Linked DNA regions of Actinoallomurus bryophytorum. The protein of the gene in region 2 interacts with the protein of the main gene of each other region in a pairwise test. Links are inferred from orthologs where the notes say so. Each region holds a gene or a part of one and is shown on either strand. Other genes may lie near its edges.

Region 1 (8,594 bases), 180 kb from region 2 along the record:
CCGGAGGTGGCGGCGCCCGCGCGGGAGATCAGGCCGTCGGCCACGGCGTCGGCGACGACGCGGGTGAGCAGGCTGACGCTACGGATGGCGTCGTCGTTGCCCGGGATCGGGTAGTCGACCTCGTCCGGGTCGCAGTTGGTGTCGAGGATCGCGACGACCGGGATGCCCAGCTTGCGGGCCTCGTTGACGGCGATGTGCTCCTTCTTGGTGTCACAGATCCACACCGCGCTGGGCACACGCGCCATGTCCCGGATACCGCCGAGGGTGCGCTCGAGCTTGTCCTTCTCACGCTTGCGCATGAGGAGCTCTTTCTTCGTCAGGCCGGAGCCCGCGACGTCGTCGTAGTCGAGCTCCTCGAGCTCCTTCAGACGCGTCAGGCGCTTGTGCACCGTCGAGAAGTTGGTGAGCATGCCACCCAGCCAGCGCTGGTTGACGAACGGCATACCGACACGCAGCGCCTGCTCGTTGATCGACTCCTGCGCCTGCTTCTTGGTGCCGACGAACAGGATCGTGCCGCCGTGGGCGACGGTCTCCTTGATGAAGTCGTAGGCGCGGTCGATGTAGGACAGCGACTGCTGCAGGTCGATGATGTAGATGCCGTTGCGCTCGGTGAAGATGAAACGCTTCATCTTCGGGTTCCAGCGCCGGGTCTGATGCCCGAAATGAACGCCGCTCTCGAGGAGCTGCTTCATGGTGACGACGGGTGCCATTGCCCGTGTTCTCCTGTCTGGCCCGGTCGCTCTCCGGGCCGCTCTCGGTTGTTCCTGCGCCCGTGCGTGCCCCTCCCATGGCTGTTGCCACGGACCGAGAGGGCAGCCCCACCTTCACACCGGTGACCGGCGGGCGCGTGAATTCGGTCATGCGACCGTTCAGTCAGTGTACCGGCGGCACGCCCCCGCCGTGGAATCGGCATGATTCATCCTTGGGTTATCCACATTCGCGCACCCCTCTGGCGGGTCCGAGAGCGCGGGCGCATGCTCTGGTCCCATGGTGTGGAATGGAATACTTCTGCTGGTCACAGCCTTGCTACCCCCCTCCGGCCCGGGCTGGCAGTGGCCACTGAGACCGGCACCGCAAATCCTGCGTGTCTTCGACCCACCGGCGCATCCGTGGGACCCCGGCCACCGCGGCGTCGACCTGGCGGCCACCCCGGGCAGCCTCGTGTACGCCACCGGCCCGGGCCGAGTGGGCTTCGCCCGAGACCTGGCCGGCCGAGGCGTCGTAACGATCGTCCACGGCACCCTGCGGACGACGTACCTGCCAGTACACCCATCGGTCCACCCGGGCCGCCGGGTGTCGGCAGGCGACCCGATCGGCAGGGTCGAGAACGTCCTGGGCCACTGCGGCCAGACCCCATGCCTGCACTGGGGCCTACGCGAGGGCGTCGAGTACCTGGACCCCCTGACCTTGCTGGGCCTCGGCCCCGTACGCCTACTCCCCTGGTGGGACGCGCCCCCCTGGAACCCAGCCGAGGCCCCTTTGCCACCCCCCGACCCCCCGACCACCCGCCGCCAATAACCCACGCGTGCGCTGAGGCCCACGCGAGGGGGCCAAGTACCTGGACCCCTGACCCTCCTGGGCCTCGGCCCCGTACGCCTACTGCCCTGGTGGGACGCAACCCCCCGGAACCCGCCGAGGCCCCCTCGCCACCCCCCGACCCCTCCACCACCCGCCCCCGATGAACCACGCCAACAGCCCATGCCTGGGCGTGAGCATTGCCCGATCCCCCGGCCCAACGATGCGGCCACTCACGGTTTCGGCCTCCGCCTCAGGTCAATGGACCCACCCAAGACGCCACCGGCCTGGCGTCATGTCACCGACCCGAAACAGCGCCGGATCGACAGAATGACCCAGCCTCGTTTCACTGCACGCTCGCACCAGAGCACGGAGAGTTGCGGTCGACGGCTGGAAGATCAAGAATGTCGGGCCCCGACGGCCCCGGAGGTTTGTGTGTTCCCGTTCGAAGACGAGCAGCGCCGCGAGCGGCGGCGGCTGATCGAGACGATTGACGGCCTGTCCGACGACGAGTTCACATCGGGACGGACCCTGTGCGAGGACTGGTCGCCCCGCGACGTGCTCGGCCATGTGATCGGCGTCGACACCATGAGCACCTACGTACGCCATGGAGGCCGGATCAACGTGGCGAACGCCGCGATGGCGCGCGAGGCCCGTGAGTTGAGCCGCGCTCAACTGATGGATCGTGCCGCCGAGTGGGCTGAGCGCCCCGCCCTGACCAGCCGGCTAGGCGCGCTGCTGTTCCTCGGCGACCTCGGCGTGCACCACCAGGACATCCTGCGCGGACTCGGCCGGCCACGCGAGGTACCCGAGCCGATCGCCCGCGCGATCCTGCGCGAGGGCATGCAGCTGAGCCTATGGATGAACCGCCGCGTGCTGCGCCACCGTCTCGTACTCACCGACGGCGACCGGACGGTCGGCCGGGGACGCGAGGTACGCGGCACCCGCGAGGCCCTGGGCCTGTGGCTGTCGGGGCGCGACTCGGTCGAGGACGAGCTGGAGTTCGCGGAGGCCCACTGAGCCGGGTCCGGGTCCGGGTCCAGGTCGCGGCCGGGTCCAGGTCCGGGGCCGTACGAATATCGCGGGGGAACGGCCGGATCAGGGCACCGGAGCCACCACGATCACACCACGTCGCGCGCTCGCCTGATCAACCCGGGGTGGCGTTCGGGGGTGGTCGGCGAAGTTCTTCGGGGTGAACGTTCGTCTGGCTCGCGATGATGAGCGCGCCCTCATAGGACTGCAGAGCACCCTTGAGCTGCTGGACGCTGGCGATCCAGATGCCCATAGGGCCGCTCCGAGTGATGTCGAGGCCGACATTCGGGTCAGGGGTCCAATGGGTTGTGGCGTAGTTTCCAGCCTTTCATGCAGCGTTCGACGAAACCGCCTGCGGCGAGGGCGCCCAGGCAGGTCAGGGCGGTGTCGAGGTCTACTCCCGCGGTCACCGCGATGCGGGCGGCGCCGGCTCCGCCGCGTGACGGGAGTGCTTCGAGTACGTCGCGTGCGGCTGGGCCTAGGCGGTCGCGGTCGAGGACCGGGCCGCGGCGTTGAGGGGCCATGTCGTCGCCGATGAGGCCGACGCGGTCGAGAACGTCCGAGGCGTCGGTCACGCACACGGCTTCGCCCCATTCGCGCAGGAGGGTGTGGCAGCCTGCGGACGTCGGCGAGGTCACCGGGCCCGGCACCACCATCACGGCGCGGCCAAGGTCGCGGGCGTGGCGGGCCGTGCTGATCGCACCGCTGCGCTGGGCCGCTTCGACCACGACGGTGCCGCGGGTCAGTGCCGCGATGGCCCTGTTCCGGATGAGGAAGCGCGGGCGGGTCGGGGTCGCCCTCGGTGGTAGTTCGCTGACCAGGAGACCGCTCCGTGCTATCTCCGTGAACAGGCCGGCATGCGCGCTCGGATAGGTCACGTCCACGCCGCACGCGAGCACCGCCACGGTCAGGCCATCGGCGCTGAGCACTCCGCGGTGTGCCGCGGCGTCGATGCCGTACGCGCCGCCGCTGACCACGGTCCAGTTGTGGTCCGCCAGCTCCGCGGCCATCTCGGCGGCCACGTGGATGCCGTACGCCGACGCGGCTCGGGCTCCCACCAGTGCGACCGATCTGAGACAGCCGAACCGCAGATCCTGATCGCCGCGTACCCACAACGCGTACGGACGGCCGTCACCCAGGTCGTCTAGCTGCGAAGGCCACTCCGCCTCACCCGGGCACACAAGCCGGCCGCCGCTCTCCTCACAGGTGGCGAGGAGGCGCTCGGGGTCGGCCTCCGACAACCGTGCCCGCCAAGCAGGGAATCGTTTTTCAAGTTCGACTCGGTCCAGCCCGGCGGGAGCCTCACCGGAGCGCACGGCCGCGAGCGCGTCCTGGGCCCCTTCCTGCTCGATCAGGCGGCCTAAGCGCTGGTCGCCGGGCTCAGCCATGCATGTGAGCACGGCCCGCGCCAGCCGTTCTTCAATAGGGACGATCATCTGTTGCCTCCCGCCCGTGGTCCGGTGTCCGGAGTGGTGTCCGCTCCGGTCAGGTGCGTCCCTCCCATAAGGCCAGTGCCTGGTTGATCTCGTCGGTGGTGGGTCCTTCCTTGCCGATGAGGTCCGTGAGGGTCCAGGCGACGCGGACCACACGGTCCAGGCCGCGGGCGCTCAGGCGTCCGTCGGCGAGTGGGCGGTCGAGTGTCGCCAGGGCCTGTCCGGGTGGGGCGAACCTGCGCCGTAGTTCGCGGCCGGGGATTTCCGCGTTGGTGCGCCACGGGGTGTCGGCAAGGCGTCTGCGGGTGCGGTCTCTCGCGGTGAGCACCCGCTCGGCGACGACCTCGCTGGACTCGGCGAGTTCGAGGTCGTAGCGGAGCTCGGCACGTGTCACCTCTTTCAGCCGGGACTTGAGATCGACACGGTCGAGCAGCGGTCCGGACAGCCGGGCGAGGTATCGGCGCCGTACCGATGGCGCGCAGCTGCAGTCACGTACCTTCGGGGCCGCGCACGGGCACGGGTTGGCCGCGAGGAGCATCGTGAACCGCGCGGGGAAGCGGGCGGTCGCGCCCGAACGGGCGATCACGACCTCGCCCTCCTCCAGCGGCTGGCGTAACGCGTCGAGGACGCCGCCGCCGAACTCCGGGCCCTCGTCCAGGAACAAGATGCCCCGATGTGCGAGGGATGCGGCCCCTGGCTGGATCATCCGGGCGCTGCCGCCGCCGACCAGGGCCGCTCGCGACGCCGTGTGGTGCGGTGCCTGGAACGGCGGACGGGTGATCAGAGGCTGTCCTGCGGGGAGTGTGCCGGCGACCGAGTGGATCGCGGTGACCTCGAGCGCCGCGCCGCGTTCGAGATCGGGGAGCAGCGTGGGGAGGCGTTCGGCGAGCATTGTCTTGCCGCAGCCGGGTGGGCCCATGAAGCAGACGTGATGCCCTCCGGCTGCGCTGACCTCCAGGATCTTGCGCCCCTCGGCCTGTCCGCGGACGTCGGCGAGGTCGAGGTCGCCGCGCCGGGCCTTGGAACGTGCGGCCAGCCCATCGGTGTGGGGCGCGGGGCCCTCCACGTCGGCCTCGTCATCGGGATCCTCGGGCGGGGGCAGGTCGCGCAGCCGGGCAAGCAGGGCGCGCAGCGATCCCACCGCGACCACCTTGACGTCGGGTACCAAGGACGCCTCGGCGGCGTTGCCCTTCGCGACGATCACTGTGTCGGCTCCGCTGTCAGCCGCGGCGAGCACCGCGGGCAGGACACCGGACACGGGACGGATCCGGCCGTCGAGACCGAGCTCTCCGATCATCACCAGACCCGCGCAGGCGTCGGTCGGCAACGCCTCGCCCGCTCCGAGGACGGCGACGGCGATTGCGATGTCGAAGCCACTTCCTCGCTTGGGCAGGCTGGCAGGGAAGAGGCTCACGGTCACGTGGCGATTGGGCCAGTTTTCGCCACTGTGCAGAATCGCCGCGCGTACCCGGTCGCGCGCCTCGCTGAGCGCCGTGTCCGGAAGACCGACCAGATGGAGACCGGGGACACCGTTGGTGATCGCGGCCTCCACGTCGACGATCTGGCCGTCCACGCCGAAGAGGGCCACGGCCCGGGTGCGGGCGAGCGCCATTCAGCACACTCCCCTCAGGTGGTCGATGCTGAACCGCCCGCCGCCCTCGGACACGAGCCCGATGGCATCGATGCGGACGGGCGAGTACGCGATGCCGCGCATCGCCACCCATCGAGCGGCGAGCCGGCGGAGCCGCGCCGCCTTGGCCGGCGTGACGGCCTCCACGGGAGCGCCGTAGACGAGGCCGGAGCGGGTCTTCACCTCGCACACCACGAGACTGGCCCCATCGCGGGCCACGATGTCGAGCTCGCCTTCCGGGCAGCGCCAGTTGCGGTCGATGATCGTCCACCCGAGCCCGGCCAGATGCCTCGCGGCCGCTTCCTCGCCAAGCCTTCCAAGCACGTCCTTCGCGCGCATGTGCCTCACCTCCGACCTCGAAACTGCCGGAAGGTCACGATGGGCGGTAGTGGAATCACGTTCTGTGGATAACGCACCTGGGTTCAAGGTTCGTCGCCGCTTTCGGGGCGATGTCGTATGCCCGGCTAGTCGCACGTTTTGAGGTCCGGAGTGGTGGAGTTCGCTGAGGACCTACGACCCCTCGATGTGAGGGGAGCGCGGACGGCACGCTCAAGATCGACTATCGAAGTCACCACCAACACGTCGGTTGGCAAGCAGGCTCGATCCGACCAGCCTTGATCCGACCAGTCTTGATGCGACAGCTCGATCCGACCGGCCCCTGGTGTCCGAGCAGCTCGATCCGACCGACTCTCGACCCGCATAGCCTCGATGTGTTCGGCGATCTCGGCATCATCGACCGCGTGATCGCAGGCGGCCGGATGGCGATGCCGACCCGTTCGACCGCTTCCGACGGCCAGGTGACGCTGGACGTCCCCGAGACGCTGAGGGATCGCCCCGACATCCCTTATCCGGCGAGCCTGATCACGCCCGAATGGCGGATCGAGGAAGCGCTGAGGCTGCGGCTCGCGGAGCTCGGCGGCGCGGTCGAGTTCGGCACCTCACTCGGCGGCTTCGAGTAGTCGGACGAGGGCGTCCGGTGATGGTCGTCAAGGGCGGCGAGGCCGGAACGGTTCAATCCGACCGACACCCCTACCGCGCAGCCCCATCCGACCGACACCCCAACCGCGTGACCCATCCGACCCGCCCTCGAACCGCGCAGCCCCATCCAACCGGCCCGCCTGGGCACTCGGCGGGACGGGGTTAGCTGTACAGCTCGGGCAGGCTGGCCGACGTGTCAGGCCCTTTCGCCGGCGGCGGCGATTGCGTGCCAGGCGAGACCGGTGTGCCGGCGGCCTGCGGCCGTCCGTAAGACATGCTCTAGGAGGGGCTGGAGCAGGAGCCGGAAGGTGCGGCAGTCGGCTGCGGTGATGAAGTGGACGAGGCCGCACATCAGCACGATCCGGACTGCCCGCCCATATCCGCTTCGGCTCGGGCGGCACGCTGTGTCCCCCCGCCGAGGGACGCACCAGGTCGCCCCCGGCTGGGACCGTGATGTTTGCGATCAGCTCTCGGGGAGTTCGAGATCGCTCTTGGCGAGTTCTTCGACGTTGACGTCCTTGAAGGTCACGACACGAACGCTCTTGACGAAGCGGGCAGGGCGGTACATGTCCCACACCCAGGCATCCTGCATGGTGACCTCGAAGAAGACCTCGCCGTTTTCGGTGCTGCGCACCTGCAGGTCGACCGTGTTGGTCAGGTAGAAACGGCGCTCGGTCTCCACGACATACGCGAACAGGCCGACGACGTCGCGGTATTCGCGATAGAGCTGGAGCTCCATCTCAGTCTCGTATTTTTCGAGATCCTCTGCGCTCATGGCCGTTCCCCTCCCCGTACTGCCGGCTCAGGCGACGTCCGCCCGGCCGGCGGTATCTTCATACTCTGACGCGTCCCAATCAGTTTCCCCAGTGATGGGAGCATCTTCTTCCTCCGTGGTTCCGGCAACCACGGTCGTCTGCCCGGTTTCCCCGTTCGCCGCTCGCGCCACGTTGATGAACGAGTGACGGTGTTCAGGACATGGACCGTGTTCGGTAAGCGCCGCAGTGTGCGCACGCGTGACATATCCCTTGTGCACGGCGAAACCGTAGTCCGGGTACTGCTCGTGAAGCTCGACCATGATCCGGTCTCGTGTCACTTTCGCCACGATCGAGGCGGCGGCGACGCACGCGGCGACCCGGTCCCCCTTGGGTACCGGCAGGCCCGGTACGACCAGGCCGGGTACGCGGAACCCGTCCGTGAGCACGTACCCGGGCACCATGTTCAGACCCGCCAGTGCTCTGCGCATCCCGGCGATGTTGCACCGGTGCAGGCCGATCCGGTCGATCTCCTCCCTCGACACGATCAACGCACTCCACGCCGACGCCGTGGCAGTGATCTCCTCGTACAGCTGCTCCCTGCGCTTCGCGGTGAGCAGCTTGGAGTCGGCCAGCCCCTCAAGGCGGCCCCGGCGCGCCGGAGCGAGCACGACCGCGGCGACCACGAGCGGCCCCGCACACGCACCTCGTCCTGCCTCGTCCACCCCGGCGACAGGGCCGAACCCGGCGCGTTCGAGCACCCGCTCATAGGCATACAACCCGGCGTCGCGCCGGGGAGTGAGACCACGAGGTCGATGAGCCCGGACATCGATGTGCACATCAGGCAGGGTACGTCGCCGACCCCCAAGCTCGGGCCGGAACGCCACGGGACACCTCGACCGACGGATGGTCTCGTCGGGACGAAACCCGAGCGGCACATGCCTCCCGCTTGAGGCTCCCCGCCACGATCAACGTCGTGCGAACACACCGATACGCCCATTCCCACGCACTTCAGCAGGCCCGTATCCCCCAGACCCCACCCAGCGACCGCGCGCTAACGAAACAAGGGCGCCGCCTCCCCGTACGCAAAGCCAAGCGGAGCCCTCAGAACGGCCCGGCAAAATTTGGTTTGGGAACCGGCGATCCGCCCGCGAGCCCAGAGCGGCGATAGGCCGGTTACGGCCTTCCCACCGGCATAGAACGCTAGTACGGAACGAAACCTTGCAATGGGCACCCATCAGCCACAGTCCCCTG
Region 2 (8,579 bases):
GTACGACGTCGGCCGGAGCCCCGCGCGAGGCCCCGGCCTGCGCCATCATCTCGGCGGGCGAGTCGTCCTCGGCGAGCTCCTCCTCGGCCCGCTCCAGCGACAGCTCGTTGAGGCGTCCGCTCAGCCGCTCGGCCAGGCGGCGCGAGTTGGCGAAGACGATCGTCGAGCGGTGTGCCTCGATGAGGTCCAGCACGCGCGCCTCCACGTGCGGCCAGATCGACGTGCGGTTGGGCTCTCCGGCCGCCGCCCCGCTCAGGTCCTCGGTCGGCTGCCCCAGCTCGGTCATGTCCTCGATCGGCACGACGATCTCGAGCTCGACCTCTTTCTGGTGCGGCGGCTGCACCACGGTGGCGGGTCTCGTGCCGCCGAGGAACGTCGCGACCTCGGCCACCGGCCGTACCGTCGCGGAGAGACCGACGCGCTGGGCGGGTCGCTCCAGGAGCGCGTCGAGCCGCTCGAGAGAAAGTGCGAGATGGGCGCCGCGCTTGGTCGCCGCCACCGCGTGGACCTCATCGATGATCACCGTCTCGACGCCGCGCAGCGCCTCGCGCGCCTGTGAGGTCAGGATCAGGAACAGCGACTCCGGCGTCGTGATGAGGATGTCGGACGGCTTGGCCGCGAACCGGCGGCGCTCGTCAGCGGGAGTGTCACCGGAGCGCACGGCCACGCGTATGTCCGGCTCGTCCAGGCCCAGCCGCTGGGACGTCTGCCGCAGCCCGGTCAGCGGGGCCCGGAGGTTGCGCTCGATGTCGACGGCCAGCGCCTTGAGCGGGGAGACGTACAGCACCCGGCAGCGCCGCTTGGGATCCTCCGGCGGCGGCACGGTGGCGAGCCGGTCGAGTGACCAGAAGAACGCGGCGAGGGTCTTGCCCGAGCCGGTCGGGGCCACGACCAGGGTGTTGTCGCCACGGGAGATGGCCTCCCAGGCGCCCTCCTGAGCCGCCGTGGGCGCGGCGAACGCCCCGGTGAACCACGCACGCGCGGCGGCGGAGAAGCGGTCTAGCGGTCCCATGCTGCCATGATGCCTCGCGGCACCGACAGAACGCGCCGGCCGGTAGCGTTGAGGGGTGCGTCTCACCGTGTTCTGGGAACGAATGAACAGCCAGTTCGGCGATGGCTATGCCGAGAGCGTGGCCAAGGACTACGTCCTGGCCGAGCTAGGTGGCCGCACCGTCGAACAGGCCTTGGCCGAAGGCGTCGCCGTCAAAGCCGTGTGGCAGGCGGTCTGCGCCACCTTCGACGTCCCCCAGAAACTGCGGTGAGCGTCGACCGGCTGCTCGCCGAGGCCAGGGCGGGGCTCACGCGCCTCAAGCCGCACGAGGCGGCCGAGGCCGTACGCGCCGGCGGGCTCCTCGTCGACACGCGTCCCGAATACCAGCGGCGCGCCGACGGCGACATCCCCGGCGCCGTCGTCGTCGAGCGCAACCATCTCGAGTGGCGGCTCGACCCCGGCAGCGACTCTCGTATCCCCGAGGCCGTCCACGACCGCGTCCGCTGGATCGTGATCTGCGACGAGGGCTACTCCTCGTCGCTGGCCGCGGCGTCTCTGCGGGCGATCGGCCTGGTCGACGCCACGGACGTGGTCGGCGGCTTCCAGGAGTGGCGGGCGGCCGGGCTCCCGGTGACGCCCGGTCCCGTACGCCCGCGGCTCGCCTCGTACGACCTCAGATGACGGCGACCGCGGTGATCAGGCCGACCGTGACCTGCGTCGCGCCCAGGAGGATCGCCGAGGGTTCGAGCTTCTCCTTGTTCATCAGCCCGGCCACGTCGATGCCCAGCAGGTAACGCACGACCAGCGTGGCGATCTGCTGGGTGATGATGCCCACCAGGCCCCAGACGAGAGTCGCGATCAGCCCTTCGAGGAGCTTCCCGCCGGACGCGAAGATCGACGCGGCCACCACGAGGCCCACGCCCGCCATGCCGCAGACGGCGAGCAGTGTCGCGTTGGCGTTGCGGTTCGTCCTGATGATCGTGGTGAGGCGGCCCGGCGTGGTCATGTCGACCGCGAAGAACCCGATGAGCAGCAGCACGAGCCCCAGTGCCGTGTACGCCGCGATCGCGCCGGCGCCCTTGCCCAGAGCCGTGCCGAAACCTTCCGAGAACGCCATAGCCATGTCGATCTCCCTAACGAGGTGCCACGTCGATGCGGTGCGGGACGAATGAAGAGGTGTCATCGGTGATGAGACCGGAGGTCTCGCGGATGCCCAGGCCGGCGGCCTCGTCGCCCACGACCCAGGCGCCGAGTACGGGATGCTCGCCGCCGAAGTCGGGCAGCGGGCACAGCTCCTGGAAGACGAAGCCCTCGGCTCCGTACTCCCCAGGAGTGGTCTGTACGCCGTCGGGCGTCACGATGCTCATGCTCGCCCCCTCACGGCCGAGCAGCGGCTTGCGCACGTACGACGTGAGCGAGCTCGGCGTGCCGAGGAACGTCGGCAGGAGGTTCGGATGGCCCGGGTACAGCTCCCAGAGCACGACGAGCAGCGCCTTGTTCGACAGGAGCATCTTCCAGATCGGCTCGATCCAGGACGCACGCGTGACGTGCCGGCCGAACGGCTCGGCGACGATCCACTCCCACGGGTAGAGCTTGCAGAGCGTACGGATCTCGGCCTCGTCCAGGTCGACGAAGCGTTCGTCCCGTGCGTGCCAGCCGACGTCCTCCATCGCGATGGGGGTGGCAGCGACGCCGGCCTGTTCGGCGGTCTCCTGCAGGTACGCGACGGTCATCAGCTCTTCGCCGGTCTCGTCTTCCGTGGTCCAGGCGAAGTGCACCGGTCCCGGCGCGATCTCCTTCCAGCGGTCCACGAGGCGTTCGTGGACGGAGTTCCACTGGTCGCCGTCGGCGTAGACGTCCTGTAGCCAGTACCACTGCACGATCGAGCTCTCCACCAGCGCGGTGGGGGTGTCGGCGTTGTACTCCAGCAGCTTGGCCGGGCCCTCGCCGTCGTACCGGAGGTCGAACCGCCCGTACAGGTGCGGGTCGCGGCGCCGCCAGGACGCCTCGATGAGCGGGCGCACCCAGGGCGGGATGCCGAACACGTCGTACCGGCCGGTCGTCACGACGTGCTCCACCGCTGCCAGGCACATCCCGTGGAGTTCTTCGACGACCGTCTCCAGGGCGAGGACCTCGTCCATGCCGAAGACGTAGTGCACCGACTCGTCCCAGTACGGGCGGGTCAGGTGCTCGGGGTGGGAGGTGCGGTGGTACGCGAGGCCCTGTGACTCGATGATCTGGGCCCAGTCCCCCCGCGGGTCCGAGAACTCGCGTCGCACGGCTCAGCCTCCGTGCGAGCCGGAGTGCCCGCCGAAGCCACCACGCGAGATCACCCGGCCGCCGCGTGAAGTGATCTTGCTGCCGCGGGGACGGATCGTGGAGCCGCGGGAGATGTAACCGCCGTGGTAGCGGCCGCCGTAGTACCAGTAGTAGCGGCCGTACGTGCCGCCGTTGTCGCAGTAGCGGTCGTCGACGACGCGGTGTGAGCCGCCGCGGGAGTTCTGGCCGTCGACGCAGGACGCGCTGGTGCTGGAGGAGCAGGCCACGAGCGTCAGGGACAGCACGCCCACCGCGCTGAGCTGTACGGCACCGGAGCGCATCCGCCGTCCGGCGTCTTGGGGAGGCATGGGCCCTCCGGTTCCGGGGGTGATGTCCGGTAAGTGTAGAGGTGCCTAGCGGATCGGGAAGCTCAGGTACAGGTCGGCGGGTTCGGCGCCTCCTGGAAGATCGCTCACCTGTCCGTCGCCGACCTCGACCACCCGCCAGGCGCCGTCCGCGCGCCGCGCGAGGTCCGTCGTGATGAAGCGGCAGCCCAGAGAACGTACGCAGGGCGCGGTGGGCTCCGTACGCGGGCGTGGATGCCGGTCCGGGGTGTCCGGATGCGGCCCGACCAGCACCGGCTCACCGTCGACCCACCAGACGCGCGCCTCGCCGCCCTCGTACGTCTCGAACTCGCGGATCACGATGCCGCCGGCCAGGGAGTCGCCCTGAAGCTCGAAGAAACGCGACACCACGGCGTGCAGCCGGTCGAGGTCGGTGACGTCGGGCACGAAGCACGCCTCGTCCCACTCGTGCTTGCGCGACTTGACGTAGTCCTTGACGATCACGGGTCCCTTGGGAAGCGGGCGTACGAGCTGCGCCAGCCTGTCCCTGCCTGGGGGAGCGCCGGGGGGCATCGGGAGCCACACGCTCGCGGGAGTGACACCGGCGAACGTGTCGTACCAGCCGGGCAGCTCATGGGCCTTCTGGTAGCCGTCCGGCGGCACCGCCATCGTGACCCTCCGCGCGCCGAGGGCGGAGGTCAGCGCGATGTACTGCACGGCCGTGATCATCCAGCCGCGGTACCAGACGGTGCCCAGGTCACGGGGTACGCGGTGGACGGCCATGGCGGCGTCGCCGTGCTGGAGGGCATCATGGTCGATGAGCGCGATGGAGCCGCCGAGCGCGCGTACGGCGTCGGCCTCCCGGGCGAAGTGCTCGTCGACCCTCCGGGGGTTGAGCGGGTCGGCGCACATGAGAATGGTCACCGGCATGATCCTGCGCTCAGCGTAAGCCAACTCCCTCCGGGTTTCCGGTGGGAATCGGAGTGTCTTACCATGATCGAACACGTGTTCGGCTAAAGTTGGCCGTAACGAGCGACGTCATCCACACCGGTGGCCCGGACTCTCGAAAACTGTCAGTGCGGCCCCGTAACGTCGCATCCGATAACAGCAGGCACCGATTTCACAGGGACACCTCACATGGCAGCAAACGATCGCGAGAAGGCTCTCGAGGCGGCGCTCGCCCAGATCGAGCGGCAGTTCGGCAAGGGTTCCGTCATGCGGCTGGGCCAGGAGGGGCGCCCTCCGGTCGAGGTGATCCCGACCGGTTCGATCGCCCTTGACGTGGCCCTCGGCATCGGCGGCCTCCCGCGTGGCCGTGTCGTAGAGATCTACGGCCCCGAGTCCTCCGGTAAGACGTCCCTCGCGCTCCACGCGGTCGCGAGCGCGCAGAAGAACGGCGGCATCGCGGCGTTCGTCGACGCCGAGCACGCGCTCGACCCCGAGTACGCGAAGAAGATCGGCGTCGACGTCGACGCGCTCCTCGTCTCCCAGCCGGACACGGGGGAGCAGGCGCTGGAGATCACCGACATGCTGATCCGCTCCGGCGCGATCGACGTCGTGGTCATCGACTCCGTCGCGGCCCTCGTGCCACGCGCGGAGATCGAGGGGGAGATGGGCGACAGTCACGTCGGTCTCCAGGCCCGCCTCATGTCGCAGGCCCTCCGTAAGCTCACCGGCGCCATCAACCAGACCAAGACCACAGCGATCTTCATCAACCAGCTGCGGGAAAAGGTCGGCGTCATGTTCGGCTCGCCCGAGACGACCACGGGCGGCAAGGCGCTGAAGTTCTACGCGTCGGTGCGCCTCGACATCCGCCGCATCGAGACGATGAAGGACGGCACGGAGGCGGTCGGCAACCGCACGCGCGTCAAGGTCGTAAAGAACAAGATGGCGCCGCCGTTCAAGGTCGCTGACTTCGACATCCTGTACGGCGTGGGCATCAGCCGTGAGGGCGGCCTCATCGACATGGGCGTCGAGCAGGGCTTCGTCCGCAAGTCCGGCGCCTGGTACACCTACGAGAACGACCAGCTCGGGCAGGGCAAGGAGAACGCCCGCACCTTCCTCAAGGAAAACCCGGACATGGCCAACGAGCTCGAGAAGAAGATCAAGGAAAAGCTCGGGGTGGGCCCGAAGCTCGACGCCGACCCGACCTCCCCGGCCGCGCCTCCCGCGGAGGCACCGGCCGACGGGGCGGTCACGGCGGGGGCGGGTAAGCCGGCAGGGGCCAAGCGGGGCGCCAAGAGCACCCCGAAGCCGGGCGACGTCTGAGAGCCGGCCCGATAAGCCCTCCTGGCGGGCGGCGGCGTCACGCCCCGCGCCGGACCGAGACCGGCGCGGAGTCCTTCCCCGGTGGCGTCGCCCCCGTCCAGGAGCCTCTTGCCGTTTCGCTTTGCGGGCACTTGTCCCCGGACCGCCGAACATCGGCGCTCCGGGCGGTGTCGAGCCGGGTTTCCTGGCGGCGTCGCGACTGGCTGGGAGTGGGTGGGGCTCGTGCTCACTCGCTCTGTGGGTGCCTGCCGGGAGGCTCCCCAGGGGGCGGTATCGGCGGTTGGCCGGAGCGCGAGGACCGGATCCGGGGTTCGCTGATGTTGGTGTTCGCCTGTCGGCGGCGTCTCGCTGAGGGGTTGGTGTCGCGGTGGGCTCTGAGCTCGCCGGCGTCGCGTCTCGCTGGGGCGTGGCCGTCCGGTCGGTCCCACGGTCGTTCGTGTGGCGCCGGTGCCGGTCCGGTCGGTCGGTCCGGTCGGCGGGAGTCTCGGCTTGAGGGCGCGGTGGTTCCGGTTCACCGCTTCGGGCGTCCGGCGCTTGTCTCCGTCCAGGGGGCAGTGGTTCGGACGGACATTCGGGTACGGCGAGAGTTCAAGGGGATGTCGTGGCAGGACGAAAGGCCGATAACGGATTTGGCGGCGCTGCACGCAGTGGTTCCGGTTGGAAGGCGAAGCGGTCCGCGTCCGACGGGCGGTCCACGGTGGGTGGGAGGTCCATGGCGGGTGGGAGGTCGTCGGCCGGTCGGCGTTCCGCCGCGGACGCTGACGATCCGGAGGCCGCGGCACGTGAGATCTGCCTCCGGCTGCTGAGCTTCTCGCCTCGCACACGCGCCCAACTAGCCGACGCGCTGCGGCGCAAGGGCGTGACGGACGAGGTGGCCGAGCGGGTACTGGGACGCTATACGGAGGCCGGCCTGATCGACGACGCCGCGTTCGCCCAGGCCTGGGTACAGTCCCGGCACGCCGGCCGCGGCCTGGCACGCCGCGCACTCGCCGCCGAACTCCGGCAGCGCGGCGTCGCCGACGACACCGTCAAGGAAGCGGTCGAAGAACTGGCCCCGGAGCAGGAAGAGTCCGCGGCCCGCGAACTCATAGCGAAACGAATGGCCGTCACCCGCGGCATGGACCCCGTCAAACGCACCCGCCGCATCGCGGGCGTACTCGCCCGCAAGGGCTACTCCGGCAGCCTCGCCTACAACCTGATCCGCGAGGCCCTCGAAGCGGAGGGCATCGGCGACCTCCCCGACTCACCCCCAGAGGACTAACCCCGGTCGCCGCAGCCCGACACCCCCGAGCACGAGAACGCCCCAGCGCACCCCCAGGATCCAGCCGACGCACGTGACCGCGATGACCGTCCCGGCAGTGGGCACGGCCGGCCTCGTCCAGCTGCGGGGCGAGGTGGGGGGCATGGCCGGTCTCGTCCGGTTGCGGAGCATGGGATGAGAAGCGTGGGTGCGGAGCGTGGCCACCGTGCGCCCGATGACGAGGTGGCGTTGACCCTGCACCGGCTCACCCGCGCGGCTTGTGGCGGGATGACCTGGGGGAGTGCCTGGGGCGGCGCGGTCTGAGCCGGGTGAGGTTGCTCAGGACGGGCCAGGCCAGGCCCACTGTGGCTGCCGTGACTTAGCCGTGCCGGCTCCAGGGCGTCGACCGCAGACCAGTGGGCCCATGGTGACTGGCGATGATCTTCCGGGCGGCGTGGTGCTCGGCGGTGGGAACAGGGGCGCGACGCGCCCGTGGGTGTAGCGGGTCCACAAAATTTGCCCTGGTCCGTGGCCGAGGGTGTGTACGGGTCCTGGTCAGGGCCGCCACGCGGCCGACCAGCGCGATCTTGTCTCTCACCTGCGGCGAGGGAGGTATGGGTATCTGCTTGCCACATGCAACGAATCGTCCGGAACGTGTGGTCTTTCCTTGCCCATTACCTCCGCGACGCTTACGGTTACGGCAGTGAGGAGTTACTCCGCGCAGTGCGGATTTCCATACGACCGCAGACTTTGACGAGCTGAGAGGTATCCCGGCCGGCTCCCCTATGGCCGGTTGGTGGGATTACAGGGTTCTGGTGGGAGTCCGGGACCCTGGATGGTTGTGCCCCGGCTGGCATCCGTCGGCGGTCCGGTGGACCCATGGCGCGTTCGTAGCCCCTCGCGCGCTGCCTTGGTGTTGGGTGGCGTCGACGTCGAGGAAAGGGGTCAGTGCCGTGATCTTGGGTGTCATAGGTGCGGCACTGCTCATCATCGTGGCCTTCGTCATCCTCGTCATCGTTGTGCTCCGGAGGATCCTCGGCCGGGTGGTCGCGGCTACCAAGAGCACCGTGCGGAGCGAAGAGGAAGTCAACGCTCATCGGGACGCGGACGAGATCGTAGCGCGGGCGAAGGCCCAGGCGCAGGAGATCGTCGCCGAAGCCGAGGCCAAGGCCAAGGACACCTCCGCGGTGGCCCGTGCCGAGGCAGAGAAGGAGGTCAAGACCCTCAAGGACGACCTCCGCCCGGTGCGGGAAGACCTCGAACGTCGCGAGATCCGTCTCGCCGAGCGTGAGCAGCGGCTCGATGACGAGATGCGGCGGCTCGAGGAGCGCAGCCAGAAGCTGGACGAGGTCAAGCAGTCGCTCCGAGAGCGCCGGGCCGAGCTCGAACGCGTCGACGAAGAACGCCAGCAGGTTCTCGAACAGGCCGCCGGGCTCACCGCCGACCAGGCCAAGAGCGAGCTCGTCGTCGCCATCGA

The links.
Region 1: the proteins of recA (region 2) and dprA interact in binary tests that used the Bacillus subtilis proteins (3 or more experiments, as listed by UniProt). The link is inferred for Actinoallomurus bryophytorum from one-to-one orthologs.

Annotation. Positions count from the first base shown.
Region 1 is NZ_VFOZ01000001.1:711,104-719,697, forward strand. Bases 1,887-4,764 are described here. They hold dprA (DNA-processing protein DprA), read right to left. Parts: upstream 3,936-4,764; coding sequence 2,838-3,935; downstream 1,887-2,837. Other genes in these bases: FB559_RS03405 (maleylpyruvate isomerase family mycothiol-dependent enzyme), read left to right, coding at 1,951-2,535; FB559_RS43610 (hypothetical protein), read right to left, coding at 2,663-2,800; FB559_RS03415 (YifB family Mg chelatase-like AAA ATPase), read right to left, coding at 4,033-4,764. Outside these bases: rpsB (30S ribosomal protein S2), read right to left, coding at 1-710; FB559_RS03400 (M23 family metallopeptidase), read left to right, coding at 988-1,518; more of FB559_RS03415, read right to left, coding at 4,765-5,592; FB559_RS03420 (YraN family protein), read right to left, coding at 5,593-5,949; FB559_RS03425 (hypothetical protein), read left to right, coding at 6,321-6,569; FB559_RS03430 (DUF2469 domain-containing protein), read right to left, coding at 7,052-7,363; FB559_RS03435 (ribonuclease HII), read right to left, coding at 7,391-8,179. UniProt on the Bacillus subtilis protein: Protein that helps load RecA onto ssDNA during transformation. Binds cooperatively to circular ssDNA, is able to bridge different segments of DNA. Favors the loading of RecA onto SsbA- or SsbB-coated ssDNA and formation of RecA-DNA filaments.
Region 2 is NZ_VFOZ01000001.1:535,485-544,063, reverse strand. What follows is about bases 3,934-6,796. They hold recA (recombinase RecA), read left to right. Parts: upstream 3,934-4,731; coding sequence 4,732-5,862; downstream 5,863-6,796. Other genes in these bases: FB559_RS02560 (regulatory protein RecX), read left to right, coding at 6,575-6,796; FB559_RS02570 (ATP-grasp domain-containing protein), read right to left, coding at 3,934-4,524. Outside these bases: FB559_RS02600 (ATP-dependent helicase), read right to left, coding at 1-1,012; FB559_RS44465 (DUF3046 domain-containing protein), read left to right, coding at 1,068-1,262; FB559_RS44460 (rhodanese-like domain-containing protein), read left to right, coding at 1,259-1,672; FB559_RS02585 (DUF350 domain-containing protein), read right to left, coding at 1,665-2,108; FB559_RS02580 (glutathionylspermidine synthase family protein), read right to left, coding at 2,125-3,270; FB559_RS02575 (hypothetical protein), read right to left, coding at 3,274-3,618; more of FB559_RS02570, read right to left, coding at 3,664-3,933; more of FB559_RS02560, read left to right, coding at 6,797-7,123; FB559_RS46055 (hypothetical protein), read left to right, coding at 7,298-7,426; rny (ribonuclease Y), read left to right, coding at 8,056-8,579. UniProt on the Bacillus subtilis protein: Multifunctional protein involved in homologous recombination, DNA repair and competence.